DNA from 4 places in the Paenibacillus sp. NRS-1782 genome. Region 3 is predicted to be linked to each of the others. Evidence: riboswitches for the same ligand, from Rfam matches in the RefSeq annotation. Region 3 holds a riboswitch; each other region holds the start of a gene.
What was found. Region 3 has a riboswitch for cyclic di-AMP ahead of ACIFQM_RS00100 (C40 family peptidase). Riboswitches for the same ligand answer to the same signal wherever they lie in the genome.
Positions count from the first base shown of each region.

Region 1: it holds a riboswitch for cyclic di-AMP, as region 3 does, so the genes downstream of both, ACIFQM_RS02840 (3D domain-containing protein) here and ACIFQM_RS00100 (C40 family peptidase) in region 3, are expected to answer to the same signal.
Region 2: it holds a riboswitch for cyclic di-AMP, as region 3 does, so the genes downstream of both, ACIFQM_RS14100 (G5 domain-containing protein) here and ACIFQM_RS00100 (C40 family peptidase) in region 3, are expected to answer to the same signal.
Region 4: it holds a riboswitch for cyclic di-AMP, as region 3 does, so the genes downstream of both, ACIFQM_RS01285 (hypothetical protein) here and ACIFQM_RS00100 (C40 family peptidase) in region 3, are expected to answer to the same signal.

Region 1 covers NZ_JBITPH010000009.1:129,886-138,015, reverse strand. Annotated here, with positions in the region: gene ACIFQM_RS02850 (NADH:flavin oxidoreductase/NADH oxidase) at 1-44, opposite strand, end outside; gene ACIFQM_RS02845 (polysaccharide deacetylase family protein) at 348-1,154, shown strand; gene ACIFQM_RS02840 (3D domain-containing protein) at 1,312-1,980, opposite strand; cyclic di-AMP (ydaO/yuaA leader) riboswitch at 1,988-2,162, opposite strand; gene ACIFQM_RS02835 (amino acid ABC transporter ATP-binding protein) at 2,409-3,131, opposite strand; gene ACIFQM_RS02830 (ABC transporter substrate-binding protein/permease) at 3,118-4,581, opposite strand; gene ACIFQM_RS02825 (M20 family metallopeptidase) at 4,729-5,907, shown strand; gene ACIFQM_RS02820 (hypothetical protein) at 5,972-7,048, shown strand; gene glgA (glycogen synthase GlgA) at 7,162-8,130, opposite strand, start outside.
Region 2 covers NZ_JBITPH010000038.1:7,274-15,403, reverse strand. Annotated here, with positions in the region: gene rsmA (16S rRNA (adenine(1518)-N(6)/adenine(1519)-N(6))-dimethyltransferase RsmA) at 1-176, opposite strand, end outside; gene rnmV (ribonuclease M5) at 184-729, opposite strand; gene ACIFQM_RS14100 (G5 domain-containing protein) at 877-2,025, opposite strand; cyclic di-AMP (ydaO/yuaA leader) riboswitch at 2,295-2,577, opposite strand; gene ACIFQM_RS14095 (TatD family hydrolase) at 2,779-3,549, opposite strand; gene ACIFQM_RS14090 (HD domain-containing protein) at 3,591-4,874, opposite strand; gene ACIFQM_RS14085 (AbrB/MazE/SpoVT family DNA-binding domain-containing protein) at 5,205-5,459, shown strand; gene rsmI (16S rRNA (cytidine(1402)-2'-O)-methyltransferase) at 5,584-6,465, opposite strand; gene ACIFQM_RS14075 (tRNA1(Val) (adenine(37)-N6)-methyltransferase) at 6,465-7,217, opposite strand; gene yabA (DNA replication initiation control protein YabA) at 7,308-7,682, opposite strand; gene ACIFQM_RS14065 (PSP1 domain-containing protein) at 7,710-8,130, opposite strand, start outside.
Region 3 covers NZ_JBITPH010000001.1:10,929-19,058, reverse strand. Annotated here, with positions in the region: gene ACIFQM_RS00110 (M1 family metallopeptidase) at 1-430, shown strand, start outside; gene ACIFQM_RS00105 (hypothetical protein) at 442-1,269, shown strand; cyclic di-AMP (ydaO/yuaA leader) riboswitch at 1,555-1,692, shown strand; gene ACIFQM_RS00100 (C40 family peptidase) at 1,697-2,197, shown strand; gene ACIFQM_RS00095 (GNAT family N-acetyltransferase) at 2,499-3,005, shown strand; gene ACIFQM_RS00090 (4a-hydroxytetrahydrobiopterin dehydratase) at 3,081-3,380, opposite strand; gene ACIFQM_RS00085 (hypothetical protein) at 3,499-3,792, opposite strand; gene motA (flagellar motor stator protein MotA) at 3,980-4,774, shown strand; gene motB (flagellar motor protein MotB) at 4,767-5,594, shown strand; gene rluF (23S rRNA pseudouridine(2604) synthase RluF) at 5,729-6,430, opposite strand; gene ACIFQM_RS00065 (PAS domain S-box protein) at 6,455-8,130, opposite strand, start outside.
Region 4 covers NZ_JBITPH010000004.1:82,684-90,813, forward strand. Annotated here, with positions in the region: gene kdpA (potassium-transporting ATPase subunit KdpA) at 1-1,425, opposite strand, end outside; gene kdpF (K(+)-transporting ATPase subunit F) at 1,575-1,652, opposite strand; gene ACIFQM_RS01285 (hypothetical protein) at 1,865-2,260, opposite strand; cyclic di-AMP (ydaO/yuaA leader) riboswitch at 2,376-2,551, opposite strand; gene ACIFQM_RS01290 (glutathione peroxidase) at 2,920-3,405, shown strand; tRNA gene ACIFQM_RS01295 (tRNA-Leu) at 3,562-3,644, opposite strand; gene ACIFQM_RS01300 (urease accessory protein UreF) at 3,918-4,607, shown strand; gene ACIFQM_RS01305 (XRE family transcriptional regulator) at 4,961-5,182, shown strand; gene ACIFQM_RS01310 (helix-turn-helix domain-containing protein) at 5,311-5,694, opposite strand; gene ACIFQM_RS01315 (helix-turn-helix domain-containing protein) at 5,800-6,174, opposite strand; gene ACIFQM_RS01320 (MarR family winged helix-turn-helix transcriptional regulator) at 6,360-6,815, opposite strand; tRNA gene ACIFQM_RS01325 (tRNA-Leu) at 6,978-7,060, opposite strand; tRNA gene ACIFQM_RS01330 (tRNA-Lys) at 7,076-7,151, opposite strand; tRNA gene ACIFQM_RS01335 (tRNA-Glu) at 7,233-7,304, opposite strand; gene ACIFQM_RS01340 (DeoR/GlpR family DNA-binding transcription regulator) at 7,355-7,828, shown strand; gene ACIFQM_RS01345 (Cof-type HAD-IIB family hydrolase) at 7,876-8,130, shown strand, end outside.

The sequences.
Region 1 (8,130 bases), on a different contig from region 3:
AAAGAGAGTCCCTTTAATTGATAAGGAGTAAACAAGTCGGTCACTTTGATCCATCCTTCCTTTAATTCCATCTCTGTACAATATGAATTGCAACCCCATTATACACCAGTAATCACTGGATACCGAATCCATTTAAAGGCTAAAAGCTGCGAAAATACTGCTGTTTTCGGTCAGGTTTAATAGAATATGTTCGTTTAGCTTCGTGATCTGCACTTACATCCGTATTGTGCTGCATTTCCACTCAACCATTCAATAGTCTAACCTGTTCAGCAGCATAATTTCAACATGTCAGGTACATAATAAATGAAAGCAACAGAAGGAACCACTGCACGGAAAGGGGGATACATATGCCGTACAGGGGAATATTGCCAATCATGTCACTGTTACTAGCATTTTCGAGTTTTCCCGTTCACGCGGATGCGCCTCCCGATATCGGAACGACTCATTCCAAGGAAGCGACTGTTGTTTCTTCAGCACATAAGAGCAGAGAACGAGCCACTCCCACATTAGCCATGCTTCGAAAAAAACATGCGGATATTTTCAAAATGTGCGGCCCGCACACTCAGCAAATTGCCCTGACTTTTGATGACGTGCCCGATTCCCGGTATACGCCGCAGGTTCTGGACATTTTGCATGCGAATGGGATCAAAGCCACCTTCTTTATTGTCGGTCACCGTGCGGAAAAACACCCGGGCATGATTCGCCGTATCGTACGTGAAGGCCATGCCTTAGGCAACCATTCCTATACCCATCCGGATTTTAGGAAGGCTTCACCGGAACGCTTTCGCAACCAGATTAAGAAAACAGAACATATTTTGGAGGCCACTGTAGGCTTTCGACCCAAGCTGATCCGCCCGCCCTATGGTGAAATTACGGAGCCTCAGATCCGATGGGCGCGTCGTCACGGCTACATGATTGTCAATTGGAACGTAGACTCCCTCGATTGGAAGGGACTCAGTAAAACACAAATTCAGCGTAATGTGATCCCGGCTACTGGACCAGGCTCTATCATTTTAATGCACGCAGGTGGAGGTCAAAGCTCCAATCTGAAAGGCACTGTTCAATCCCTGCCGGGTCTCATTCAGTCGCTGAAAGCCAAGGGCTACAAATTTGTCACGGTTCCCCGGCTACTTCACACCTCGGAGCGGAAATAACAGTAAAGGGCTGTCTTGTCAGCAGATGCATTCTGCGGTCAAGACAGCCCTTTACTAATCGACAAGACCCATATATGATCTGAACCTGCGATTACGTTATTTGATTATAGTTTACATAATATATATTATGTTCACTTAATTCATTTGCTTACATAGTCTATTTATCAATGACATACAGCTTCACATTCTGAAAACCAAAGTCACTCACAAAAGATGGGCTGCCTGGAATGAAAATATCAATCCGTTTACCCGTGATGGCGCTGCCCTTATCACGTGCTACTGCTACAAAAGATTGATCCGGCAGCCCCGGGTGGGAATAGCCTGTAACCAACACTTTCGTACCCAACGGAATTACGTTGGGGTCTACCGCAATCGTACCGAGCTTAAGCGGATTTCCGAAATAGTCCACCGCTCCCCATTTTCCATTTTCACTGGCTGCTGCGGAATACGCTGTGGCCTTCACGTCAACTACTTTTCTGTAGTTGAATGTTTTGCCCCATGCTTCAACCTGTTGACCGTCACCTGCTGGCGCTTTCTCGGAAAGAAGCTGAGGCTTCGAATCCGAAGCGGCCTTTAACTTGTTCTCGTCCGGCACCTTAATTTGCATTCCTGCATATATATTGCTGGCGGCAACATCCGGGTTCTCCTTTTGCAGATCTTCTACAAATACCCCGTAACGTTGAGCAAGTAAAAAGAAGGTGTCACCTTCCTTGGCCGTATGAAGCGAAGCAGCGTCGGCTACCCCGGCTGTCTGCGCCAATCCTGCAATGGCTACTGCCAGCACCGCAAATTTCATTGTTTTTCCAATACGTTTCAGATGTTTCAAAAGATATGTACCTCCTCTGTTATGCCTGCGAAGTTAGCTGTCGGATTCGGACTCAGGAGAAGCCCTATGCTTAATGCAATTCACCCCTAGGCAACCTTCCATCCATTCGTATGAAGACGGATCAGAAGTTACTGCCGTTGTTACGTCCCCCGCACTTCCCATGGTTTTGGGTCCCGCATTCAGCGTCTGTCGTAGCTGTCTGCTGCCCCGGTAAGTTTTGGCTCACTGCATAATATCACAATTTTGTAACCTTATCTGCATGAAAATGTTGGGAACCTTGAACATCATACTACATGTGTTACAATTTTGTCATCATGAAATCGAAATTAGTTACAAAAATATGAACGAGGATGACAAAAAAAAGAAAAAGCCCCCCGTCAAACTTCCAACGCGGAGAGCTTTCTTCATAGCCTTTACAAGCTCATTTCTTACAAAACCTTGGCAAGAAAATCCCGGGTACGATCATGGCTTGGAGTACCAAAAACCTGCTCCGGTGTACCTTGCTCCACAATTTGACCGTTATCCATAAAGATAATGCGGTCTCCTACCTCGCGGGCAAAGCCCATTTCATGGGTCACGATGACCATCGTCATGCCACCCTCAGCCAGTTTCTTCATCACGTCCAGCACCTCCCCGACCATTTCAGGGTCCAAAGCCGAAGTCGGCTCATCGAAGAGCATTACATGCGGCTGCATCGCCAAGGCGCGTGCAATCGCAATCCGCTGCTTCTGTCCACCGGATAACTGATTTGGATAGGTGGCCTTTTTGTCTTCAAGTCCAACGGTGCGCAGCAGCTCCAGCGCAATTTTCTCAGCTTCCTTCACAGACTGGCCCCTAACCTGAGTTGGCGCAAGCGTCAGATTTTGCAGCACCGTTTTGTGCGGGAACAGGTTGAAATGCTGGAACACCATCCCCATTTTTTCACGAGTCGCATTAATGTTATGACCACGAGCTGTGATCGGCTCGCCCTCAAACAAAATCTCCCCGTCGGTCGGCTGCTCCAGCAGATTCATACAACGTAAAAATGTACTTTTCCCCGAACCACTCGGGCCAATGACGACAACAACCTCGCCTTTGGCAATATCTATATCAATGCCTTTTAAAATTTCACTTTTGCCGAACGATTTACGCAGTTGTTTAACGGTGATCACTGGCTCTCAACTTCCTTTCCCATAAACCCAACAGCTTCGACAAGCTGAATGTCATTACAAAATAAATAGCAGCCGCGATGACGAACGGACTTAATCCTTCGTAGGTGATGTTCTTAATGACTTGGGCCTGATACATAATATCCACGATACCGATGGTAGAAATGATGGAGGACTCTTTAATAATCGTAATAAACTCATTGCCGATCGCAGGCAGTACAGACTTGAACGCTTGCGGTAAAATGACGTGACGCATAGCTTTGCCTCGTCCCATACCGAGTGAACGAGCTGCTTCCATCTGACCACGGTCCACTGCCTGGATACCTGCACGGAAAATTTCAGCCAGATAAGCCGAGCTATTCAGAGATAACGTAATAATACCGGACTGAAGTGGCGTAAAATTGACGCCCAGCGTCAAAGCAACCCCATAATGGATGATCATAAGCTGTACCAGCATAGGTGTACCACGTAGTACCTCTACGTAGGCCGTACCCAACCATTCAATGATACGTACACCACTCATCCGCAGCAGAGAGATGATCAGACCAATGATAAATCCGAACAGTACCCCGAGCGCAGACAGCAACAACGTGTAGCCGATACCCGTAACGTAAAAGCTGCGATATTTCCAAAATATATCCACGATGTTATTGGATGAAACCTGTCGATCCGCATTGAGCGCACTCGCTTCTGTGGAAAACTTTTCAATAGAACCGTCTGCTTTCAGGCGAGTCAACGTTTTATTTACAGAGGCCAGCAGTTCAGCATTTCCTTTACGAATACCTACAGCGGTTTCTGCTCCCTCATCCTCTGGCACCGCCTTGGCGAGCGTTACCGTACCGTCCAACGTATATCCTTTAGCAACTGTATCCTCAATCACGACAGCGTTAATACGCTGTGTCCGAAGCTGGAGTACCAGGTCGGAGATTTTATCCAGCGAAGTTACAGAGGAATTGGGCACTTTTTGAGCAATCTCTTCCTGAATACTGCCCTTTTGTGCCCCGATCTTCTCGCCTTTCAAAGCAGCCATCATCGGATATTTGTCCTTATCCTCCGGACGTACCATAATGACTTGCTTGGAGTGGTAGTATACATCCGAAAAATCAATGCTCTTTCTGCGTTCATCCGTTGGTGTCATACCAGACAGTACCAGGTCTACACGACCGCTTTGCAGGGCAGGCAGCAACGAGTCAAAGCTCATGTCCTCAATGACCAGCTCTGCACCCAGATCCTTGGCAATTTCATTGGCGATATCAACGTCAAATCCTACAATGGTATCCTTGCCGTTAATGTCTTTATGAAACTCATAAGGCGGAAAATCGGCACTCATGCCGAGTACAAGTTTTGACTGTGTCTTCGCTTCCGTCCCGTATGCAGTAAGCATCGGAAGACCAGCCAACAGCAAGATAACCGCCGTCAGAATAAGGGCGGTAAAACGATATGCCTTTTTCAATCTTTTTTTCTCTCCTTAAATTCTTTATAATAAATAAGATTGTGTCATTATAAATGAATATGCATGATTATGCAATGAATGTTATAGTACAAATTCAGCACTCTAGCTTAGTACCTACATTACAGCATATATAAAGGAGTTTTTAGCATGGATTTTAAACAGACGATCCAACGTACCATTGAGCAGCATGCCCAAAGTTTTAAGGATATTTCTATATATATTGGCGCAAACCCAGAGCTGGGGAATGAGGAGTTTTTGGCGGCTGCTCGTCTAAAAGAGGAATTGGCTTTTCACGGATTTGAAGTGCAGGCTCTTGTTCTAGGTATCGAAACGGCTTTTATTGCGACTTATAAAGCCGCAAAACCCGGTCCGGTCATCGCTTTTCTAGCAGAATATGACGCCCTGAAAGGTCTGGGACACGCATGCGGACACCATCTGATCTGTATGATGAGTACAGGAGCGGCTGTTGGCCTCAAATCGGTCATTGACGAGATCGGTGGAGAAGTACGAGTATACGGCACACCTGCCGAGGAAACACGCGGTGCCAAGGTCCCCATGGCGGCTGCCGGGTTGTTTGATGATTGTGATATAGCACTCATGACGCATCCTTACGACGGTTATGAAAAATCGGGTAAATCGCTGGCGATTGATGCCGTACAATTCGAATTCTTTGGGCAATCCGCTCACGCGGCGGCCAGTCCCCACGAAGGTATTAACGCGTTGGACGCGGTGATTCAAACGTTCAACGGCATTAATGCGTTCCGCCAGCAGGTGAAGAGTACGGTACGTATTCACGGCATCATTAATCAAGGAGGCCAGGCAGCAAACATCATTCCTGATTATGCCTCTGCCCAATTTTATGTACGGGCTGCTACACGGCATGAACTGAATTCATTGACTCGCCGCGTCATTCAAATTGCCGAAGGAGCGGCCCTACAAGCCGGGTGTCGTCTGAAAACCTCGAATTATGAGACATCTTATGATGAAATGGTGACCAACCGTGCGCTCTCCGATGCCTTTACCGCAAATTTGGTGCTGACAGGCATTCCGCAGGAGGACATCACAGAGGGCGAAGATCACGGCTCCATGGATATTGGAAATGTGTCGCTGCACTGTCCCGCCATTCATCCGTACATTCAAGTTATTGACGAGAAGCACGCCTTGCATACACCTGAATTCCGCGATTTGGCGATGCAGGACCGGGCGCTGGAAGGAATGTTGCTAGCCGCCAGAACCTTGGCCTGGACCGCATGTGATGTAATCACGAATCCTGAGTTACTGACACAGATTAAGGAAGAATTCTCTCTGCTGAAAAGAAAAATTTAAAATTTTAATTTCGCCAAATTTTTAATTTCGTCTTCCGTCTTCTCTCCAGAAAGGAGCAGTCATTATGAATCATATGAGCAGCTTTTGGGCGTTGTTTATTGTGGTCGACATCATTATTTTGTGGTTCTTTTTTCGAGCATTATACCGAAGGAACAGGGAAAATCGAAAGACACGCCGCCGTAATGCTTTTTTTCTCCGCTCCCCGTCCCCTTCTTCCCTTGAACAGGGGCGGTATAAGGAAATTATAGAGCTCGTGCAGCTTCTGGAACAATCTATTCCAGCCTCCTACGCTCATAGTGTAAGGCGGCGTGTAATGGATACCCATCCTCACCTGACGGAACAGGAATACGATTGGCGCTGGAATGAGCTCAAACGCTATTTTATGCTATGTGCGATTATGAATCGAGTGCCCATGTTCAGTCCAGATGTGGATGAACTGTGGCACGAAATGCTGATGTTTACGCGGGAATACCAGCATTTCTCGGAAGCCTTCTTTGGTCGTATGCTGCACCACGCCCCTCACGCTGGCTCACAGCCGATGCCAGATGAACGGGCATGGTTTGACTGGCTGTATGCGGAATGCTTTGGCTGGAACCACTATAGTGCAAGCTTATGGGGGACTTTTTTCAATCATCCATTACCGAATAACGAGCTTGCACACTATTACAAGCTGACAGCTTCCGGGCAGCCAGCAGGCGATCGTTGGAATATGCAGGAGAGCATAGGCATCTCTCAGCAGGCACAGCAAGCGGTTCAGAGGATCATGAACCATCTGCGTAATCGGGTGAATGAAGCAGTGGATGATCCAGATGGCAAGCGGCTGCTGAAGGTCAACTATTTACAAATAGATGATCTGCTGCTGGCCGTCGTATGGTATTCCTGGTATCAACCCCATCAGTTTGCCTTGCAGATGCATCCTGATGCTACAGGAAGTGCCGCATTAGCAAGCTCGTCAGGCTGTAGTTCAGCAAGTGGCTGCTCGAATTGGGATACGCACCACTCGAACCATCACTCTTGCCACGGAAGCTCCCATGATGGAGGCTCATCTCACCACGATTCGGGTGATTCCGGCGGTAGCCATTCCTCGTGCAGCAGTAGCTCCTCATGCGGAAGCAGCTGTGGTGGAGGCGGAGGCGACTGATCGCAGCAAAAAAGGGCATTCCTCAGCCACTATTGGCTTCTGTGGGATGCCCTTTTTCCATTGTACTATGCCAATTCTGCCTTGTTCAGACACTCCTGCCCGGTCGACTTAGTTCATTCGTTCCCTGTCAGTGAACGGTAAATATCCAGATACGCTCCAGCCGACACATCCCAGCTGTACTCTCCTGCAAAAGCAGTGTGTGTAAGCTTGGACCAATGCTCAGGCTGGCGATAAAAATCAGCCGTACGACGAATCGTATGCAGCATATCATGAGCATTGTAATTTTTGAAGCTAAAGCCGTTCCCTTCGCCTGTGGACTCATTGTAAGCATGTACGGTATCATTCAGACCACCCGTTTCTCGCACAATCGGGATGCTTCCATAACGAAGCGCCAGCAGCTGGCTAATCCCGCAAGGCTCAAACCTCGACGGCATAAGGTACATATCGCTTGCAGCATAAATTTTACGGGACAAAGGCTCACTAAAAGCGAGCTGCACCGACATTTTCAAGGGATAACGTCCAGCCGCTTCCCGGAACCAATGCTCAAAGGCTGGATCTCCCGTACCCAGCACAACAAACTGAATATCATCATCATACATGATTTCATCAAGCACCCTGGTTACCAGGTTCAGTCCCTTCATATCCACAAGTCGGGTTACCATCGCAATTAAAGGCACATCCGGTCGTACCGGCAGACCCAGTTCCTTTTGCAGACCGATCTTGTTTTTCTTTTTCTTGACCAGACTGGTGCGGTACTTCGTATAAATACGGTTGTCCGTAGCAGGATTGTAGCTTTTGGTATCAATTCCGTTCACAATACCCGACAAACGCCCCTGCTCTCCCAGCTTACGCAGCAGCCCTTCCAGCCCATATCCGTAAAATTCCGTCTGTATCTCCTCTGCATAGGTAGGACTTACAGTGGTGACATGATCCGAGTAGGTCAGCCCACCCTTCATAAAATTCAGTCTGCCATGATATTCCACACCCTCAGGGGTAAAATAGCTCCCGTCCAGATTCAATAGTTCCGTTAAGACCTCATATGGAAAATCCCCCTGATACAACAGGTTATGTATCGTAAACAC
Region 2 (8,130 bases), on a different contig from region 3:
GGACCGATCTCCAGTGCGCCCTTCGTTTCGTCCAATCCCGCAGCATTCACGATCTTGTTCAGAATATTTTGATCAATCAGAAAGTTTTGTCCCAAGCTCTTCTTGAACGAAAACCCGTGCCGCTGAATAATTTCCTTCGTGCGCCGCGGTGTTGCTATATTTTGAATCCCTGTCATACGGATATCACATTCCTTCACTTTCAATTTGTGCCAGCGCACCGGCAAATTCCTCACGGCTGATCTGGAACACAGCGAGCCGTTTATGTAACTGCTTACCGTTACAGTAACCAATACCCAGCATATTACCCAAAGCCATACGTCGTGCAGCAGCATTCGGGTGGGTGATCAGCCCGGCGTCAATCAGGTCCGCCCAATCAATTAGCGGATCGGCCCCTTCCACCGTCGTATGCACCCGTGCCAGAGCATGTCTGATCGCTTCAGGCGAGGCATTCTCCACGCCAATATCCCCTTTGCGCGTCGCTTCTGCCTCTGGTATAAAGGCCTGCTTGCAGCCAGGCACCTTGGAGGCGATAATTTTGCGGATACGCTCCCCTGCATGATCGGGATCGGTCAAAATAATGACACCCCGCCGCTCCTGCGCCAGCGCAATTTTGCGCAGCGTCATTTTATTAATGGCTGAGCCGCCCGTTTCTATCGTATCCGCTTCGACAGCACGGCGAATAGCGACCGTATCATCCCGACCCTCTACCACGATCACTTCCTTGATCATTTGCGTTTCCCTCCACTGCTACACAGTCAGCTATATTCATCTTTCCCTGCTTTTGAAAACAAAATAAGAAGAGGGTATCCTCTTCTTAGCATGGCATAACTATGATGTTAATACTATCGCATTGCCCTAAACATATACAACACGTTTTTAGTTCATTTCAGGCTTCACGGGTCCAATCACATATACGGTTTTACCGTGCTTGCGACCAAACTGATTGGCTTGACTCAAACTCTCATAATACACATCGATTTTGTGGCCTTTAATTGCGCCACCGGTATCCTCCGCACGGCGGAAGCCCACCCCTTCAATATATACCCACCAGCCGATTGGAATCACACTCGGATCGACAGCGATGGTGCGTCCTTCCGTGACACGCGTGCCGGATGCGGTACGTGTACCGATACCTGGCTCCTGTGACGAATAGGCCGTCATGGAGACGTTTTGTAATACTTTGTTATATTTAAAATTCACACCTGCTTTACGGACAGCATTGTCCGAACTAACCCGTGTTGCCTTAACGGCATCTTCAGGACCGACAGAAGCAGCCAGAACGACCGGTTTTTTCTTCGTTCCTACCGCAATCACCTTATCCACACGATTCTGTGCGACTTCCTTGTTTACCAGCTGCTTGGATACCAATTTTCCGTCATGGTATACCTTTTGAACATGCTGGACCACAACACCCGTTTTACCGCTTTGGATGACCCGATTATCACCTTTATAGAGACTTGGATCGGCCGTTTTGATGACCTGATAAGGTACCTGTTGCTTCTGTTCAACCTGCTGTTTCTTCACACGGATGATTTTTATGTCCATGTTAGACGAAACAGAAGCATCCAGAGCAGGATAAACTTTATCATTTGACGATAATTTATAGCCCGAGGTGCGAATGGCACCCTCTACTGTATTTTCTGTTGTGTACAATTTTTTCGTCTCGTTGGCTAAGGATAATTTGACCTGATTGGCACGTTTGATGACTACGCGATCCCCATCCTGTACTGCTCCGTTCAGCGGCATCGAAACCGTATCATGCGGCTGAAGTGAAATCGAATGCTCTTTGAGCAAATCTTGGAGCTGGGATTGCCGGGTTTCTACCGCAGATGCCTTACCATCGATGACAAAAAAGACCTGTTTTTTAGATTCAGTGTACACCAGAATTGAAATCATAATCGTTAGTGCGATTAGAAAAATAGCAACCAAAGCAGCCTGGCGCACATTTTCTTGCTTCCAACGCAATACGTAAGACATGCTGGATGAGCGTGACTCATGGGTCTCCTCTTTTTGGAAAATGCCCATTTCCTCCGTCCTCCTTACATAGCCCGCCGTCTGGAGTAAGACATAGTTGAGATTGACGTGACTATAACAGATTTTCTACAAGACAAGCCCGTAATGCGACTGTCCTGCACCATGTACCCGTCTTCGCGGCATGCTGTCCTCCCCTGTTTAATCACAGTATGATGACAGATTTTCTTTTATTCACAACAAAAAAAGCCAGAAAAAGAGACTAGAGAGCTCTTTCGTGGCTTCCGGCATGTGCGAATATGCGGAAAAATCATGCACGAGATGGCTTCTCTCTTGTTACGCTTACGGGGTTAGCTGTCGGGTTCGGACGTAGAGAGACGCCCTAGCTTGGGTCAACCGCTCATGGCGGTCGCCTTCGCATTCACCCCGAAGACCCAGAAAGAAATCGAAATACGGCCCCTCCACCTGTTCAATCCCATCCGGGAAAAGAATTTCGGTCGAGCCGGCTGGACGGAAGAGACGTTCCCTTCTTGCCATACGCCGGACGTACTGTAAGCCATATCGGTTCCCCCGTTCCCTGTAAAAGGGACTCAGCGAGACTGGTTCATGAAATGAGCTGTTGATGTTTACACTCAAACAACAATTCACTGAAAAGATGATATCCTGTTTCTATGCATGTTGTAAAGCAGGTTTCAAGTACATTTTTTAAAATATTCGGTTAAAATATTGTAATATTCTCGAGTTTCCTGCAACAAATTCATGATTAGCTTCGTCTATCTCTTTATTTTGATCGATTCCTTCACTTTTTCACTTAATGTCAAATCGTTCCAAGGCATTTTGGGTCGTTATTGACACTAATTCCTCCACCGTAATTCCCTTGATTTGGGCAGCCGCCTCTGCGACCAGTCCCACGTGTGCGGACTCATTTCGCTTCCCGCGGAACGGATGGGGCGTTAGATAGGGAGCGTCCGTTTCAATGAGCAGACGGTCCAGCGGCACCTGTGCGAGTACCTCCTTTGGCTGCTTGGCATTTTTGAACGTTATGGGTCCGCCAAAAGAGAGGTGAAAGCCCATATCCAGCACCATTTTAGCCGTCTCCCAGCTTCCGGAAAAGGAATGCATGACTCCGCCAACCTCACTCGCCTTTTCTTCACGCAAAATCTTAACAATATCTTCATGCGCATCCCGGTTATGGATGACAATTGGCATGTGCAGCTCACGAGCCAGTCCAATCTGGTTGCGTAGCACCCGATGCTGTACATCCTTCGGTGATGTGTCCCAATAATAATCCAGACCAATCTCCCCGATCGCCACGACTTTCTTATGACTGCATAACGATGCAATCCATTCCAAATCCCCCTCCTGCATCGTAATCGCATCCTGTGGGTGCCATCCAATTGCCGCATAAATAAAATCATACGTCTCAGCCAATTTCATCGTGGATGGAATCGTCTCACGATTAAATCCGATATTAATCATGCGGGTTACTCCCGCTTCGACAGCACGTGCTATAACTTCTTCCCGATCTTCGTCAAATTGCGGCGCATCCAGATGGGTATGAGTGTCAAATAAATTCAAAATTCATGTCCCCTTATTTACTTTTATTGGCATATGTTTGTCTATTGTTTGACAAAATAATTCCTTATTTCGGCAGGAAGCTTGTCCTTTACCCCATCCAATTTGTTTTGGGGATAGTACATGTGATATTTACCCCGGTGAATACCGCTAATGGAGCGCACAATTTCCGATACTTCGGAAATTTCTCTCACTTCTCCTTTACGTCCAAGCAGTAAAATCTGGTTGTCCGTCGAGCCACCCTGCCGAAACACATCATAAGGAAGATCCGTCGGAAAATCAATTTCCAGATCATATTCGGGATGTAAACCAACCTGCTTCAGCGCTGTCCGAATGTCGTCAATGGTATCTGTATCCATATTTTCAATCTCTACATATTTATACAGCTTGCGATCCATAAAACGGGCGCTCAAATCGCTTAAAATCTCGTCCTTTTCCTGTTTCCACTGACTGAATACTGTCTGAATCAAAGACTCATCGAGCATCAAATATTGTTCCACCGTAAGCTCTCCCCGAAAGAGATCCGGCAACGGTTCCAGCAGAAAACTAAACTCATATCCGTTTCCAAACAGCTCCTTCGCCCGCTTGAAAATCTTACGCAATAAAATTTCCGAGCTGCGCGTCACAGGATGAAAATAAATTTGCCAATACATCTGATAGCGTGACATCAGATAATCCTCTACCGCATGCATACCTGACTCCTTCACTACAATTCTTCCATTATGAGGACGCAACAGCCGTAAAATACGATCCAGATCAATGGTGCCATAATTGACGCCTGTCGAGTGAGCATCCCGCAGCAGATAATCCATGCGATCCGCATCCAGTGGGCTTGTGATCAGGTTAACGACAATTGGCTTGTCATACGTTTTGGCAATGACCGCAGCCACCTTCGTTGGAAGCTCTTCATCGACTTGCTTCAGCACAGCGTTAATCTCTGTATTCCCCAATACAATCCGGCATGTCCAATCCTCGTGGTTCATATGAAAGGCTTCTTCTATGGAATGGGAAAACGGACCATGCCCCACATCGTGCAACAAAGCCGCACACAGCGCGACTAAACCTTCTTCCTTCGGCCAATCGGAAAATTCGCCGCGTTCAAATTGGGAAATAATACGCCGTGTAATCTCGTACACACCTAGCGAATGCGAAAAACGACTATGCTCCGCTCCATGAAACGTAAGATAAGATGTACCCAACTGCCGAATGCGGCGCAAGCGTTGGAACTCTGGAGTATTGATCAAACGCCATATCACTGTATCCTGAACATGGATATAGTTATGTACCGGGTCCTTAAAAACTTTTTCTTCACTAAGTGGCTGGTGCAAGATATCAGCTCCTTTAATATTCTGAATAATGGATTAAGATACAATAAAATCCTAAACGATCTCCTTCATTCGACATCGTTTGTCGTATTATGTCGAATTATAGATTTTCGACATTTCCAAATCGACAAATGGCTAAAATCATCAATAAAATAAGGTAATACACACACATCATGCTCTTTATTCAAAATATTTTTGCATAATCAAGCTGTTAGCAAATTTTTAAGGTTGACTGTTTTGGGAATCGTTGGTATAGTAAATATCAGAAAAGAGAAAAATTTGTCGAATCATGACACTTATATTATTTTAAAGGCGAGAGGAGCCTGATTTATTATGATGAAATCCACTGGTATTGTAAGAAAAGTTGACGAGCTCGGACGTGTTGTTATTCCAATTGAATTGCGCCGCACATTGGGTATTGGCGAAAAAGACGCTTTGGAAATTTATGTTGATGGCGAACGCATTATGCTCAAAAAATACGAGCCTGCTTGTATCTTCTGCGGCAACGCCGAGAACGTAATTTACTTTAAAGGGAAAATTGTTTGTCAAGATTGCATCTCAGAAATTCCAACACCTGTGACAAACTAAGATTTTTAGTATATAATAGACTCATAAGAGATTGTTAATTCTAACCTTTTTCATATACACTCCTTGTTGCCTTCCACGGTTTGAACCCAACCGTTGGAAGGCCCTTTTTTGTGTAAGGAAGTTTTTATAAAAGAGCGTTATATACATCCCTTTTGGAAATGGAGCGGTCGGTAGCTGTACGCTTCATAGCGTCCTTGCGTGTCAGCCCTTCTGTCTCATAATGCGCAACGTGGGCCTCCAATGATAAGGACTGCCACCATGCCTGTCGCTCCTCTTCCTCTTCTGCTTCGCTTTTCCCTTCAACTACCAGGCAATATTCACCAAGTGGTGGATGCTCCTCCAGTCTGGCAAGACATTGCTCCGCCGTTCCTCGTAACCATTCCTCATGCAGCTTGGTCAACTCACGTGCAAGCACCACTCTGCGTTCTCCCAGTGTTTCCTTCAATACCGTCAACGTCCGCACAATACGATGAGGGGATTCATAAAACAGGATCGTGCCGTGAGATACCTGAAATGACTGTAGCAGCCTCTCCAGATCTTTTTTCTCTCGTGGAGGGAATCCGGCAAATGTAAATCTTTCCGTATCCAGTCCAGAGGCAATCAAAGCTGACAATGCTGCGTTCGCCCCGGGAATGGGAATAACGCTAACATCCGCCTCTAGCGCCAGCTTGACCAGATCCGAACCCGGGTCCGAAATGGCCGGCAGACCTGCATCGCTAACCAGTGCCAAATTTTTTCCTTCTATTATATAACGTATCAACTCAGGCCCACTGGCAGCTTTATTATGTTCATGATAGCTGAATAGCATTTCCGGCGTGATATCAAAATGTGTGAGCAGTTTGCGCGTCTGCCTCGTATCCTCTGCTGCTATAATACTGCACGATTTTAAGGTGTTAATCGCCCTAAAGGTCATATCGTCCAGATTACCAATCGGTGTCGCAACGAGATACAGCTTGCCCCGTTCCTCTCCGCCGGTTATAAAACTTTTTTGCACCGCTGCCTTCACTATAAATCCCCCTTGCTTACTTCTCCATAGATATCCCTTATTTCCTGAGTATAATTCCCATTCTCCTGATATACAATGAGCGGCGGCAACAGACGAACCTCCGGCTTACCATCACATAGCGCCTCGATGAGCACCATATTCGCCTCCATATGAGCCCGTGGGTGGACAAACCGAATCCGTTTCGGCTCCAGTCTGTTGGCACGCATCAGGGTTATAATCTCACCTAGCCGCTGCGGACGATGAACCATGGATACTTTGCCACCGTTACGGACAAGCCGGGTACATGCCTGAATGACCTCCTCCAGCGTACAATGCACCTCATGACGTGCAATCGCTTGATGAGGGTTTAGCTTAATATCGCTACCGTTTAGCGGCATATAGGGGGGATTTACCGTAATTGCATCATATACACCATGTCCCGTGATTTGAACCAACTCACGTAGATCGCCTTCCCGAATCTGAATCGCTGCCTCCAATCCGTTCAGGCTGACGCTGCGTCTAGCCATATCTGCCAAGCGCGGTTGAATTTCAATTCCTTCGATAGCAGCTTTGGTTCGTGTCGTTAGCAGCAGGGGAACAACCCCATTACCTGTACATAGATCCAAAATCTTCCCACGCTGCGGTATACCGGCAAACCGTGCTAGCAAAACCGCGTCCATGGAGAAGCTGAACACCTCATCACTTTGGATAATACGCAAATTATGTGACAATAGATCATCAATTCGTTCAGACTTCTGTTCATTTTCGTACATAGCGCTCTCCCATCTTTTTACCCCAAATCGTTCTAAACCCATACTTCCTTACAAAAAAAGCCGTAGGCACCTTGCTCCTACGGCTTTTTTTTATTTATTCAAAAATGACAGACAGAAAAGGCAATCGCCTTCCGTTCGCAAATGTCCGTAATACACGTTGCATATATGAAATCCTTCATGATACAGCCTTGCCAGATTGTCGTGGCCTTCGCCCACAACCTCACCCGTTTCCTCTTCATCCTTAATGACAATCGGAGGAGAAAGTTTCGGCCTTTTTGCCGCCTTTTCTTCTCTGGAGGTTTCACGTTTGAGTATCTTTCGCACCTGTTCGTTTTCAATCGTTAGTCGTTGATTTTCCTCCAGCAGTTCTTTAACTGCCAGCTTCAATTCACCCAGATCACTATGCAACTGTCCCATTTGGGTTTCCATTTCGTGAATACGCGCAAAAACATTTAATTTATCCAAGTTTCCACCCCGAAGCAACCTAATGGTTTACTTGACGACTACATCGTCCATTGGAAGTTCCTTGACCTTGCTAATCTCAAACAGTTGAACATGTACTGTGCGATGTCCAGCATTTACGCCTACGACCTTGCCTTCTCCGAGAGAGGTGACGACCATCTTGCCAACCTGCGGCAATTCTTCCTTCATGCTCTCGTAGTTATCATGTTCGAACTTGAGACAACACATCAATCTTCCACACAACCCGGAAATCTTCGTCGGATTCAGCGACAAGCTCTGATCCTTCGCCATCTTAATGGATACCGGTTCAAAATCTCCCAGCCACGAAGAGCAACACAGAATACGTCCGCAAGGACCGATCCCGCCCAGCATTTTAGCCTCGTCCCGTACTCCGATCTGCCGCAGCTCAATCCGTGTACGAAAAATACTGGCTAAATCCTTTACAAGCTCC
Region 3 (8,130 bases):
TCAGCGTATCGTCGAAAGAGTCACCGGACGTTCATGGAGCCACTATTTTGAACAATATGTATACGACGGCCAGATGGCGGATTTTTCAGTGGATCGCATTACGAACCGTAAGCTGGACAACGGATACGAAGCAACCATTACACTCAGCAAAAAAGGGGCAGATTATCCCAAGGTCCCTGTTCAAATTACCTTCAAGGACGGTACAACGATATTCAAGGCTTGGGACGGCATGGGCAAAAGCACCACCTATCGACTCAACAGTGCATCTCCAGTCTCCCATGTGATTATTGATCCACTGTACACGATTGCGCTGGAGAACAAGCATATCAACAACAACCTGAAGGCCGAACTGAACGAGAAAACACAGACCCGCTGGAGCATAAGTGTAACCAAGCTGCTGGAGACACTGCTTGGAAGTCTGTCATGGTGAGGTGTCTATAGATGCGTACCGTTATAAAAGAAGGCTGGGCGCTTGTGCGCATACAATTTTATATTGTCATCATTCTATTTTTGTATCGACTGCTATGGGGCGTTTTTCTCTATCGGGTGGTACAATCCGCCGTTACTCCCCTACTACTGCGCTACCCTGATCAGGGGCAAAATGAACTGGGGCAGACCTTATTTTGGATGGAGAGCCAGATTGCCCTGACAGACAACCGGGAGGTTCATATGTATCTGTGGATACTACTGGGGGCAACGGTGCTGCGTATACTGATTACCCCCTTCATCCGGGCGGGAATATACCAAAGTCTGCACACCCATGCGACCGAGCCACAAAGTCTGTCTTTTTTCCGTGGAATGAAACGTCATGGTTTATCATCGCTGATCTATTACGTCATCGAGCTTGGGCTCTTGCTGCTCCCTGCTTTCTGGATGGTACCGAGGCTCTACCCTATCGTAGCCGGGGCGCTGCAATCTCCCGCCTATCTGCTGCATGTGCTGCCCTATGCCATCGGTTGGATCGCTTATGGCTGGTTCATCCGCCAGTGCATCCTGTACATGCAGCTAGGCACCGTAGGTGGTCACGCCATACTGTCGTCGCTGCTCGCCTTCTTTCGCCAAATCCTCGCGGCTATCGGTATTTCGCTTCTGCTCGGCGCAGGTGTGTTGCTTGTCCTTGGCCTATTCGGCATGGTGGCGATGATTTGGACTGGCATGCTGGCACTCATTCTCCAGCAAACGTATCATTTTGTTACCAGTCTGGTCAGGCTATGGCACATCAGTTCACAGTACCGCCTATGGCATACTGATATCTCCGGCAGAGGTTGAACCCCCACTCCGTTCCTCCTGAGCAATTTTTGGCTGTCGGAAGGAGACTATCTATATCCATTTCTATTCATGTAAACGGCACCTAACTGAATACTCTTAGCAAAATCTGTTCCCTCGATAAAGGGAGCAGATTTTTTTGTAACTTTTTGCGATGAAACATTTGCCAAAGCCAGCCAACTTTGTTACAATAATCGCAGTGAACTGATAGTAACAACTTTGTAATCTTTATTGTAACCTTTACCTTAAAAATATCGTTATCGTGAATACTGCTCTCCAAGGTGCACATCTTAAGTTAAGCCTAATTCCTGGCACCTAGGAAGCGGGGGAACCAGTTTGGGTGAATTGATCTCGCAACAGAGTGATCATAGGGGAACCTTCTACCGAATCCTTAAGCTAACCTCGCAGGCATTGGAAGGGGTATTTTTTTTTGAAGAAGAAACTAACAATCGCAGTCATGGGTCTTGCCATTGCCTTTACATCTTTTACATTCGGTGGCGGCAGTGCATTTGCAGACTCCAAGATGGACCAGGTGATCCAAGATACCAAAGGAACGAGCTATAGAAGCGGAGGCACTACACTCGACGGATTCGATTGCTCCGGCTTCACAATGTATGTATATCAAAAATTGGGAATTAAACTGCCGCATCAATCCGGATCACAATTCAAAATGGGATCTTCCGTATCCCGCGATGAAATGAGACCTGGAGACCTGGTGTTCTTCAACACCACAGGTAGAGGCATTTCCCATGTAGGTATCTTCATGGGTGAAGGGAAATTTGCCCACTCCTCATCTTCACGTGGTGTAGTTGTTAGCTCACTGAACGAAAATTATTACGCTAACCGATATGTCGGTGCCAAAAGAATTATGAGTACAGATGCTTACCACGCTGTAGCTTCTGAAACTCCTGATGACGACAACGTAGAATAACTAACGAACAGCAAGCTAACCTGAGCCGCAATTTGATTCTGGCCGGAATCGAATTGCGGCTTTTTATGTCCGCAACATCAGAAACGTTAATTTTACTGACGAACTGACACCTCAAAAGGTTTCAGTTTTTGCGAACATCGTCGATTTTACCGTCACGGCGAGGGAGCATATGAGCAGTAAAGCCTTCTTATTGAATGTATACCCGACTTGAGCATGAAATAAACACGCTTGCCAATCCCCTGCAACTTGTCTACAATCTGTTGTTAATAGTTTAAGTATTGTAAAAGGAGGATGGGAAAACATGCCGGCCTCAATATCTAACTACCGAATCGTGCCGATGGACGAGCAGCAGGCGGCTGCGATATGTGAGTGGCGCTATGATCCACCCTACAATATATACGGCTGGCTACCCTGGGAACAAATGAAGGTGCTTGAGGTCGAATTTGGAAGCCCCACGCTCCGCGAGGAGCAATATGTAGCTGTACTGGATGACGAGAACATACTAACCGGATTTGCTCAATATTTCCCGATGCTTGGCGTGACCCGGCTAGGTCTGGGAATGCATCCCGGATTGTGCGGGCATGGCAGAGGCGCCGAATTTGTCCGTGCCATTGCCGAGGAAGCCAGACGACGCAACCCTGAAAATGAAATTGATCTGGAGGTGCTGACCTGGAATGGGCGCGCCATCCGGGCTTACAAGGCTGCCGGATTTGAGCTTACGGATACCTATGAACGTCAGACTCCCGATGGCAAGAAGCCGTTTCATTGTATGGTGTATCTTCCCGACCACCAGCCTCGTGTTCTATGATAAAAGCGCCTTCGGCATACAACTGCATTGTTGTATATCGAAGGCGCTTTTATCATACGGTAGGCCACGATTAGTTCAATGACTGCTACGCATTTTCTCAAAAGCTTCATTATATTGTTGGGCTTCCTTAATATCCACGGCCATAATGCCACCGTCATCCCAGGAGGTTAAACGCAGGGTCACGGTCTTATAATCAATCGTAATAAATGGATGATGATTAAATGCTTCCGATATAGCAGCAACTTCATCCACGAATGCAATCCCTTTCATAAAACTGAAAAAATTATATTTCCGGACAATCCATCGTCCTTCCTCCAGTTCCCAGCCCTCCAGCTTCTCTAGATGTGCTTCAATCTCTTCTTGTGTAAAAGGCATGATACGACTCCTCCCTGTTTATACGGAAGCCTTTCAGCCGCTTGAATGCGACCAAAACTACGATATATTGGTGTCCATATTACCACGGCCCCGTTGATAAATCCATTAAACGGCCTGCTCAAATCAAAGGTACCGACGTCAACTCCTCATCTCCAATGAGCACATAGATACGGTGCTGCTCCGGTTCATAGATGACAACACCGCTGCCCACAGCGATAACGGGCTCTGTACCCAGCGCATAAAACAGGTCTTCAGCCAGCGCTTCATTGACTTCCTGACGCCCTGCCGGGTCCAGCCTGTCCCAATCTTCTGCTTCCATTTCGAAAAATTCATAGCTATCTGGAATGCGTCCCACAGCCTCTGTCAAATCGTTCAAAATTTGTTCATACTCCCGTCCGTGCTTCACTCCCATGCCATTTCCTCCAATTCTTCCGCCATTCATTACATAATCACCTTATTATACCGGAAATTCGTACTTAACAAAAAAGAGAGTTTTGTCGATAAATACTATAATCCGTCTTGTAATGACGTGCCTGGGGCAAGGACGACCCCAGCGGCATGAAAGGATTCAAAATCTATTCTCATGGATGAGGTGTATCATGCAAATTTCAACCATTATCGGACTTGTACTCGGGATTGTGTCATTGGTCGTCGGGATGATTCTCAAAGGCGCGCCAGTAATCAACTTGGTCAACAACCCCGCTGCTTACATGATTATTTTTGTCGGAACGGCAGCAAGTATTTTTATGGCCTTCCCGATGGAAGAAATCAAACGGATTCCAAAACTGTTCAAGGTTATTTTCACCGAACAAAAGCTTTTGGACCGTAAAGAGCTCATCGGCACGTTTACCGAATGGGCATCCATTACCCGTCGCGAAGGTCTGCTTGCGCTGGAATCCAAGGTAGAGGAGATCGACGATCCCTTTATGCGTGGTGGTATGCGTATGATTATTGATGGTAATGATCAGGAATTCGTGCGGGATGTTCTAATGGAGGACATTAACGCTACCGAGGATCGACACCGCTCCGGCGCGCTGATTTTCTCTCAGGCTGGTATGTACGCTCCAACACTCGGGGTACTCGGTGCCGTCGTAGGTCTGATTGCCGCTCTGGCCGATCTTAGTGACATGGCCAAGCTGTCTCATGCCATCGCGGCAGCCTTTATTGCGACGTTGCTTGGTATTTTTACAGGTTATGTCCTGTGGCATCCAATGTCCAATAAGCTGAAACGGTTATCCAAAAAAGAAGTGGAGCTTAAATTGATGATGGTCGAAGGCCTGCTCTCAATTCAATCAGGTATATCCACCATTGCGATCAGCCAGAAGCTGACGATATTCCTGACTCCAACCGAACGGGCTACCCTGATCAAGAAGGATGGGGATTCCGGTGAGTAAAAAAAGACATGAACCGCACGAGGAGCATGCCGACGAAAGCTGGCTGTTGCCATATTCCGACTTGATGACCCTTCTGCTAGCTCTTTTCATCGTCTTATTCGGGATGAGTGCGATCGACGCCAAAAAATTTGAAACTATGGCTCAATCCATGAGTGCGGCTTTTAGTGGCGGCACCGGCATACTGGATCACTCTGCCGCCAATCCATCGTCACAATCCGCAGATATGGGCAAAAATAAAGAACAGGTAACACAACCTATAAAGTCTAAAGCCACTTCTACGGCTGAACTGCAAAAGCAACTCGCCCAGCGGGAAGAAGAGGATTTGAAAAAGCTCAAAAAGCAAATGGATCAGTATATTGAAAATAATGGTCTGACTCCGCTGCTCAATACAAAGCTGAACCAATCCCAGCTCATGATCACCATTAGCGATAACGCCCTGTTTTCATCGGGTCAGGCTGAGGTAAAACCGGAAGCACGAAAGCTGGCCAAGTCCATCTCCAGCATGCTCCAGCAATTTCCTGGCTATGATGTCATCGTATCAGGCCATACAGATAATGTGCCGATTTCCAATAGTCAGTTTCCGTCCAACTTTGATTTGAGTGCCAAACGATCTCTGAATTTCTTGCGCATTTTGCTACTCAATCCGCAGCTTGATCCAACCAAATTTGTATCCATCGGTTATGGTGAGTATCGTCCACTAGCAAGCAATCAGGATGGTCAAGGACGCTCCAAAAACCGCCGTGTCGAAATTTCCGTACTACGTAAGTATCAGAACGGCACACAAGTTATCAGTCCTACCTCAAGCTCGAATGAAGGTTGATTATGTATATGTTATATAGACAAAGGCACCGCCGCATTTTTTATGCAGCTGGTGCCTTTTCATTGTGCTATTCCACTCTGCCTCTTGTCCTATCCATTGCCCTGCTATCTATCAGCCATGAGAAGCCCTCAGGTTTAGCTGAGTGTATAATTCAGCATCTCACCTAGCTCCTGCTTCTCCGTCTCTGTCAGGTCACGCCAGGCGCCTCTCTGAAGCGACCCCAATCGAATATTCATAATCCGCAGACGTTGCAGCTTCTTCACCTCATAGCTGAAGGCAGCACACATGCGCCGGATCTGACGGTTTTTCCCTTCCGTCAATATGATGCGGAATACGTACTCAGATACACGCGTCACTTCGCAGGGGAGCGTCCGCTGGCCGAGTATTTTTACACCTGTGGACATCCCCTGTATAAAAGATGGTGTGACGGGTCGATCCACCGTTACGATATATTCCTTCTCATGCTTGCCTTCCGCCCGTAAAATCTTATTCACAATATCTCCGTCATTGGTAAGTAAAATAAGACCCTCCGAATCTTTATCCAGACGCCCGATTGGAAAAATCCGCTGCGGGTGCCCCACAAAATCGGCAACATTCCCTTGAATGTGGCTCTCTGTCGTGCTTGTAATACCCACCGGCTTGTTCAAAACAATATATACGTGACCGGACTTCTCGCGGAGTGGCTTGCCGTTCACACGGACATCGTCGCCCTCCTCCGCCTGACTGCCCAGCACCGCCACCTCGCCGTTAATCGTCACGCGTCCGCTCTCTACCAGCTTGTCCGCCTCCCGGCGCGAGCAAAAACCGGTTTCGCTGATAAACTTGTTAATGCGCAACCTGTGTACCCTCCATTTCTACTGTCACGCTTCCTTCTGCTGCCCATCCAGTTCCTCAGGCTCAGCAGTTGGAAGCTGCACAAGGGCTGTCGTTCCCTCTCCCTCTATGCTTTCAATATCCAGTGTGCCTTTATGACTCTGTATAATACGCTGGCTGACCATAAGTCCGAGTCCTGTACCTGTTTCCTTGTTTGTGAAAAAAGGTTCCCCCAGCTTGGACAGCATCTCTGCTGGAATGCCCGTCCCTTGGTCCCGTATGAAGATTTTAACGCTTTCTCCCTCCAAGAACAAATGAATCGTTATCGTACCCCCCTTGCTCATGGCCTCCATACTATTTTTAAGCAAATTAATGAATACCTGCTTTAACTGGTTTTCTTCGGCGTATACGAGGGCAAGCTCCTCCGTTACCTGTAGATCGAACACAATGCCTAGCAGATGCGCCTGACTATCGAGCAAGGAAATAACGTCACTCACAATATAGCGCACATCTTTTTTCTGAAAATGAACCGCCTGTGGCTTCGCCAATATTAAAAATTCGCTGACGATCAGATTAATACGATCCAGCTCAGACAGCATAATATCGTTATGCTTCAGATTCAGCGCTTTATTTTGCTGCTGTAACTGGAGAAACCCGCGCAGCGTGGTCAGCGGATTACGAATTTCGTGCGCCACCCCTGCCGCCAGTTGTCCTACCGTCGTCAGCTTCTCTGATCTGCGCAGCAATTCCTCCATCCGGTTGCGGCCTGTAATATCCCGCGAGACGCTGATAAATCCCAGAATTTGGCCTTCTTCATCCAGAATGGGCGATGTACTCATACTAATCTCTATCGTACTTCCATCCTTACGCATTCGAATGGACTCAATAGACACCATACTCTCTCCCTGAAGCAATCTTTCCTTCTGAAATTCGTACTCTTCCTCTTGCTGTGGCGGTACAAACTGGAGCTTACGTCCGACCAATTCCTTTTTGGTCCAGCCGTACAGGGCTTCAAAGGCATGATTGACCCGGATGATACGCTCCTCCTGATCGGTCACATGAATCGCATCAGCGGTCTGATTAATGACAGACTCTAAATGCTCTTTTACAGAACGGTTTTCCTCATACATCTGTTCGAGTCTCCGTGTATACATTCCGAGATTATAGGCCATCGCATTGATGCGCTCACCTAGTTGTGCAAGTTCATGACCACCCTTAACCTGTAGCCGTGTGTCAAAATGGCCGTCGGCCATCTCGTTCACTTTTCCCAATATCGACTGAATTGGACGGACAAACAGGCTTGCCAGCACATAACTGCCAATGATCACAACCTCTAGTAAAACAATAGAAATGGCAACCAGACTGATTAATTGCTTATAAATAACGGAAGAGATCATATCATAATTCATAACAATTCGAATGACATAGGCATCACGGTTAGCCGGATAAAATGGTATGTAACTGACGAGTACCCGTTGGCCTTTAATATAGCAGTCCTGTACAATACTCTCCCCGGAGAAAATCGCCTTGGAAACAGCCAAACGATCCTCCTGCACCCTCGCTAGTTGATAAGTGCCGAATCGGATAGGCTTATTGTACATGTAATAATATTTTCGGTCGTTTCCATGGTTGTCCATCGTAGCGCCACCAAAGGTTGTGGGGTTAATTCCTGTTATCTCCATGATGCGGTAATCCACTTGTTGGGTTTGCTTTACGATTTCAT
Region 4 (8,130 bases), on a different contig from region 3:
CGCAAGACCCTCAAATCCCGAACCGTTATTAGCCGCAGATGACGCATATTCATATAACACCTGAGTCAACCCGTGATATCCGGGGTTCGTGACCGCATCGTATCCCCAATGACTCATAAAGGCGAGCGCAGTCGGCACCAAAATGAGAAACGGATGTACCAAAATGGCAATCGCGATCAGCTTCATTTCCTTGCCTTCTATTTTCCTGCCCATAAATTCCGGGGTCCTGCCGACCATCAATCCACATATAAACACACCCAGAATCGCATACATCAGCATATTCATCAGCCCGACACCCTTACCGCCGAAAATGACGTTCAGCATCATTTCGCCCAAAGCAGCCATACCGCCCAATGGAGTCAGTGTATCGTGCATGTTATTGACCGAGCCTGTCGTAGCCGCCGTCGTCACCGCCGTGAACAATGCCGATTGTCCGATGCCGAAGCGGACCTCTTTCCCTTCCATGCTACCCTGAGAAGCATCCACCCCCAGTGCCTGAATCAGCGGATTACCCGTTTTCTCTGATACGTACGTAATGGCTAGGAATACGAGAAACAGTACCATCATGGAGCTAAATATAATCCACCCCTGCTTGCGATTACGAGCGAATAGCCCAAAGGTATACGGCAGTGAAGCCGGCATCACCCACATCGCCAAAATTTCCAGCACATTCGTCCAGGGGTTTGGATTTTCAAAAGGATGCGCCGAGTTGGCCCCATAGAAACCGCCCCCGTTCGTCCCCAAGTGCTTGATTGATTCCAGCGAAGCAACGGGTCCCAAGGCCATTTGCTGCTGTGTTCCGCTCAGCGTCGTGATATCCGCCGCAGGCTGAAGCGTCTGCGGTACTTTCAATCCAACCAGCACCAGTGTAAGTACAAAGGCCAGTGGCAGGAAAATCCGTATAATCGCTTTGATAAAATCCTGAAAAAAGTTGCCCATTCCTTCTCCGCGCCGCGTCAATCCTCTCATAAAAGCCGCAGCAACCGAAAAACCGGAAGCAGCCGAAGTGAACATCATCATCGTAACAAACGCCATCTGTGTCAGATACGTAAGCCCGCTTTCTCCGCTATAATGCTGGAGATTCGTATTGGTCATAAAGCTGATCACCGTGTTAAAGGCCAGTGACGCCTCCATATTGCCGTTTCCAGTCGGGTTACCGGGAAGCAGTCCCTGCAAGCGCAGCAGCACATAGCTGATCGCTACAAGCACGACATTCGTAGCAATAAAGCTCATCACATACGTGGTCCAACGCATGCTCTCCAGCTTTTTCAATCCTATAACCTTATAAATCAACTTCTCCGTCCCGCCAAAGACTCGATCCGTCCGATTTGGTTCATTGGAGAACACATGATATATATAGGTGCCCACTGGTTTCACCAGGAGCAGCAATATCACAATCACAATTCCAATTTGCAGCAGCTCCATCATCTATTTCCTCCCTCAAAATACTCCTGCGTTTGGACAACAGACGGGTTCATCGCACCAGTCGAATGCACACGTTTGCGAAAGCCCGCTGACTCTGATGTTTCATCCATGATCTGCTGTCCCCCGCCCGCTTGATCCTGCTTAGCTGATTAGAACTTTTCAGGATTCAGGAGTGCGTAGATTAAATACACAAATACAATAGCCGTAAGCGCAAGCACAACCATCATCCCTTTCGCCCTCCTTTGGAGGTCTGCGCATCACACCAGCGTACAAGCATCAGTATCATTCCATAACTCACAGCCATCACCAGCAGCATGTATATATCCATCATGTTCATACCCTCCCGTATCCGTTCTTAATTCATCATTCTGACACTCTCGTAAAATCGCTATGCAACTAAATTCGCAAATTTTAATGTATACCAGCACACCGTAAGCGACTATCCGTTCAGCAGGAAACCCACCTCTCCGTTCAAAGTGTAGATCACATGGTCCGCTCCCAAACCTCGATAAATCCCTTGAGGATTACAGCCGTGTGTAATGACATAGATCGGATCTGCTGTCAGCGGCCGGCATATTTGCAGAAAACGGCACGTCAGATTCAAGCTGTTCTCGAACAAATACACGCAGCCAATTTCTTTTTTGGGAAAATTCCATTTCCCCGCTTGCATCGTATTGATGCGCACAACATGCTCCACACCCATTTTTTTGAGCTGTCGTTCCTCCTGAGCGCTATTCGTCAGAACCGCAAACGCCAGTTTTTTGAACATAAGCAATTTCACAAAATTTCTGCCCGTTTCATTTGGTGCAGTGACAATGATTAGCCGACCTTCCATCAGTAGCTCCTCTCCCGGTATAAAAAGACAACAAAAAGAAGCCAAAGGAAAAAGGCTTTCCTCCGGCTTCTTACGTAACCATGATAAAATAAACCATGGCTGCACACGGCGGTTTGTTGCCTCTCCCTGTACGCTTACGAGGTTAGCTGTCGGATTCGGACGTGAGAGTCGCCCTATTTCTGGCACTTGGCCAGAAAATTCACCCCATGAGACACACGGCCCTCTAAAAGCCGCATAGATCCCGTTTGGTTCCCCCGCTTTTGCAACTGCAAAATTCAGCGCTATAGACAATTCGTTGCTGCTTCATTCACTTCATTTGAAATTACGTCTTGAATCATACACCCGCGCAAGGAACACTGTAAAGCTCACCTGCGGGGTTATAAATCGGTCTTTAGAGCATAAAAGATTAATAACAGCGCTTACAACATAAATATTCTTCTCCCAGCTCCTTCAAGCTCGGTTTTTCATCTCTTTTCGAAAATGAAGAGGCATGTCAATATTGACGTATGGGGAGCGTTTTTTGTCCTTTATTTGTAAAAGAGAAAGAAAAAGTGCTGTATGCACCTGATAAACGGCGCATTACATCTATTTATAGGTTTGCAACTCTTCGTTAAATTTCTTACAATTTAATTGTAGAATATCAAATTAGGAGGAAAACCATGACCGTTTATGAATATGATGCACAAACCCTGCAAGGGAACGTAATTCCGTTGTCCACATACGAAGGAAAAGTACTGCTCATCGTGAATACAGCCAGCAAATGCGGGCTAACCCCCCAATACAAGGCGCTACAAGAACTATATGACCAATACCAAGAGCAGGGTCTTGAAATCTTGGGGTTTCCCAGCAATCAGTTTGCCAAGCAAGAGCCAGGTTCCAGCGAGGACATTTCGGAGTTTTGCCAGATCAACTATGGAGTTACATTTCCGATGTTTGCCAAAATAGATGTCAATGGCGATCAGGCGCACCTTTTATTTCGCTACCTCACCCAAACAGCTCCCGGCGTATTAGGCTCCAAAGCGATCAAATGGAATTTCACTAAATTTTTGATTACACGCGAAGGTAACGTATTTAAGCGCTATGCCCCACAGACAACTCCAGATAAACTGACGGGGGATATTGAGAAGCTTTTACAGCAAAGCTGACAGGCTATTTCATCACCTTCTCACAAGCAGCCGATCCAGGCAACTGCTCCTGCGGCTAGGAAAAAGGATATTTTAGTTCAGCTTATATAACAAAAAAAGCATCCAATCACGTCAAAAACGTGTCAGGATGCTTTTTTAACTGTGTCTTGCATGTAATGCGGTCGAGAGGACTCGAACCTCCACGGGCGTACGCCCACTACCCCCTCAAGATAGCGTGTCTGCCATTCCACCACGACCGCAAATTCTAATGTTTTGAGGCAACAGATTTATTATACTCCCTTGTATTCTATTTGTAAACATAAATACAACAATTATTTTAAAGTCATATAATATAACATGTAATAGCTATAAAAATATTTAATTTGACATGTCAGCACTATGAGTGTAAATATATATTACATAATATCTCTATTTTTTCTAAGTACTTTTCTGAATGCGCTTTTTAAAGTTATTTAATTTAACATGAACATTCTATTCCAAGGAGGCGAACCGCATTGCACAAAGGCAATCGTTTGCTGAACTACGCATTGCTGTTGGACCCTTCCCTGCCTGTCGGTGGCTTCACTCGTTCCTACGGGCTGGAGGAGCTGTTTCGCAATGGCCGCTTAACCTGTTTACAAGACTTGGAACACTATGTACGCACTGATCTGCTTCCTCAGTTCACATCCCTCGATGGCATGGCTATCAAAAGCCTCTATATCGCTGTTCAGCAAAATGATGGTTGGCGTATCGCCCTCATTGATAAAATGCTGCACGCCCAGCGCTCTTCCCTACAGCATGTGAAAGAGTCACGCCTATCTGGCCAACGCCTGCTTAAGCTCGCCAAAGCCTTGTACCCTTGGCTTGAATTTGACCAACTCGAAGCTACACTCATCCAATACAATGCGATTGGTACACTCGCAACCGTTCATAGTTGGATTAACGTTTCCCTTGGAAATAATGTAGAGCAGACCATTCACGGCTACCTTGCTGCGGCAGTGTCCTTCTGTGTCGAAGATGCTTTTAAGCTGCTCAATCCTCCTTCTGAGGAAAAGAACCCTGTTATTCAGCGAATGACCAACGAGCTGCTAGCCGCATGGAAACAATACAATGTCCCTGAGTCAGAGCCAACCGCATTTCAGCGCGGACTTCTGTATAGGCATTGGTCCAGCTCCTACATTACTCAGCCACCCTATATGAGCAGCAGCCACCAGCGCGGGTGAACTTCACTGATTCCTTCGTACGCCCTCGTTATACGCCTCCTGCATCCCCCTGATGCCTGTTTTCAAAATTCCAGCACCAATGCCAAAAGCACTCCCACCACTTTTTCCAGTGGCAGAGTGCTTTTTTTATCCGGAATACAACTGCAATTTCGCACAATTAACAGGCTTCAGATGGATCATCCAGACCATTCATCACTTAATTAAGTTATATTTTTATCCGAATTACGTATTTTAGATTGTAAAAACACGTATAAACGTGTATCATAGTTTCAGATGGTTAATTCTAACATGTTTACTGATGATTATTATAACACACCAATTATTCCGCAAGAATCCGTAAGGGGCGATTTCACTTGAACAACAAAATGCCTGTCACCTCCCTCGGGTGGGCCATCAAACAAAGGCTTGTCGAACTTCGGCTGGATCAGAAAACATTTTGTGAAACGCATAACATCCCGCCTTCACGCTTGTCCAATCTGATTCACGGCACCCGCAAAGCACAAAGGTACAGAAAACAAGTTGCTGCAATCCTCAACATTGACGATAACGATTATAAGGAGGCACCACCACTCTGAAACCAACGATGTGAGCGTCTTTCCAAGTATACGAGACGCTACAACATCGACAACCCAAATAAACTCGTCAATCGAACCCGCCAGTCCGTTTTACGTGTTTTCAACCTGAGTGATCTTTAGAGAGAAGATCATTCAGGCTGTGTTTTGTCATTCTCACCTTTTTGCTTACGATATTTCGCAAATTCCACATATTCTAATATGAAATTCTGTTCTTCTGTTTCCAGATCCTCTGCCTGGCTATTCAATGGCCCCATCACTCCAAAAAAATAAGCAGCCTTTTGCTCCTGAAGTACACCCTGACCAGGCTTGACGCCTTTCATTAACCAATCCAGCGATACATAAAAAAAGTCCGAAATCTGGATTAAATGCATCGTTCCCGGCGTTGTTTTTCCTCTTCTCCAGTCTCCAAGATTCCCCGAGCTGATTTTGAGCTTTTCACAAAACGCCTTCTTCGTCATTCCCCGATCCTTAATCAAGGCTTCAATCCGTTGATAAATCGTTTGGTCTCCCACAATTATCCCCTCCGACACCCTAACTTTTTATTGAACTGTTCCCAAATTTTAAATATCATTGCAAACATACTTATTCGGTAATCAATACTTTAATTCTGCACCCGTTTATTCTGTCATTGAATCTTCCTGATTTTTCTCTTTACGAAAGCGGGTAAATTCAATATACTCAAGTATAAAATCCTTTTCCGCCTCACTAAGCGATCCCCCCTGGCAATCCAGTTGCCCTGAAACTCCAAAAAAATAAGGGTCTCTCGACTCCCTCAGCGCCTCACCCTGCACATCGCGCCCCAACATGATCCAATCCAGACTGGCATTAAAAAACGAAGCGATTTCAATGAGTTTATTCGTGCCTGGCGTCGTTTTTCCTCTTTTCCAGTCCCCAAAGTTCCCTGTACTAATACCCAACTGCTCGCAGAACGCTTTTTTTGTCATTCCACGTTCCTTGATAAGTTCTTCAATACGTTGGTAAATAGATTGCATAGAAATTCCTTCCTCCCCAGCAGACTCTCAAATAACGATATCATGTCTCCTGTTCCCATTTCAAAGATCACGTGTGCCAAAATTGCCGAATTATGTATGTTGGCTTTCATTATACCACAATATACAACAAAAACCGCCTATTTTCCGAAGAAAATGGCGGCCCTCAGTCAGCTCGTGTACACCCATTACAAATTATAGTTGTCAATTTTAAGTAAAATCTGCTTCAATTCGTTCAGAGTTTCACCCAAGTGCAATAAATCTTCTTCTGGCAGAAGCACCAGTCTCTCTTGAATTTTATTGGAAAAGGTATGAAATACCTGTTCACAAAAAGCATCGCCTTCTTCTGTAATTGCCACGTTCACGACTCTGCGATCCGAGTCACACGAGTGGCGGTCAGCCAACCCAAGCTCCACCAGCTTGTCCAGCAAAGGAGTCATGTTCGGGCGTGAGACATTAAGTTGTTTGGACAAATCAGATACCGTAGACAAACGCACTTCTCGCAGCAACAGTAATGTCTGAAAGTTATTAGGCGACAAATGTAATGGGAAATCGAGCGGACCGTAGGCGAAAAATTTCTTCTTCACCATTGGAAACAAGCCCAAAATATTTTCTGATATATTCCCTAACAGCTGAGTGTCCATATTTTTCACCATCACTTCATCAGTTTATACTTATCATTCTATAACATTATGGCTTTATATTATACTATGGAATCATTATTTCTTCATAATAATCACTTTATTACATTACTGCACAAACAAAAAAAGCCTCTACTATGAGAGACTTTTCCGTTTATCCATTGATGCGGTCGAGAGGACTCGAACCTCCACGAGCATACGCTCACTACCCCCTCAAGATAGCGTGTCTGCCATTCCACCACGACCGCATAATAAAATATAAATGGTGAGCCATGAAGGACTCGAACCTTCGACACCCTGATTAAAAGTCAGGTGCTCTACCAACTGAGCTAATGGCTCATGCTGTTCATCCAAGATGTCCGCCATCAGACCTCAGGAATTTCCCTTAAGCATGTAACATGTAGTCCGTAAAGACAACAATGACCCGTAGGGGAATCGAACCCCTGTTACCTCCGTGAAAGGGAGGTGTCTTAACCGCTTGACCAACGGGCCGTATTTTAAACATCAACTTGGCGACAAGAAAGAGTATATCAAATAGAAGAATGTATGGCAATACTTATTTTAAAAAATGTAAAACAAGTAGTTTACCGAGAATTAAAACGCATTTTCACTTACGTAGAAATTATAAAGAGAGACTGCTCACCGTATCCTCAGAAAAACAAATTATCGGACAAATAGCTGCCGATATGGTTCGTGACGGGAATCGTATCATTCTCGACTCCTCCACCACTGTGCAAGCATGTGCCGAAAGACTCCATGTACAGGAATGCTCGGTCATTACCAATTCGATCAATCAGGCTGAGGTTCTTTCCGAAAAGGACGGTATGCTCAAGCACCAAATGATGAAACAGGCCGATCAGGTGATTATTCTTGCCGATCACTCCAAATTTGGAAAAAACCTTCCTTACCGCTTTGCCGATTTATACGAGGTGGATATCGTTATCACCGACCGCTTGCCAGACCCGGCCATGCTGGATGTTTTTCGCCGTTATGATGTTGAAATTATTGTTCCGTAAAGGAAGAAGTAGCATGAGACATAGAGAAGAAGACAGGAGATGGAGAAATGAAACTGTTTGCGATTGATTTGGACGGAACGCTGCTAAACGATGAAGGAAAAATAAGCAAGGTGAACGCTGACGCAATCCGCAAGGCACAGCAGCAAGGCATTCAGGTGACCATTGCCACGGGCAGAGCCGCTTATGATGCCTGGATCAAGCTGGAGGAAGCAGGACTTGTGGCTCCCGTCATCGGGGCAAACGGCGCGACCGTACACGATGCACATCGCCGCCAGCTAACCTCTACACCTATGGACCGGAAT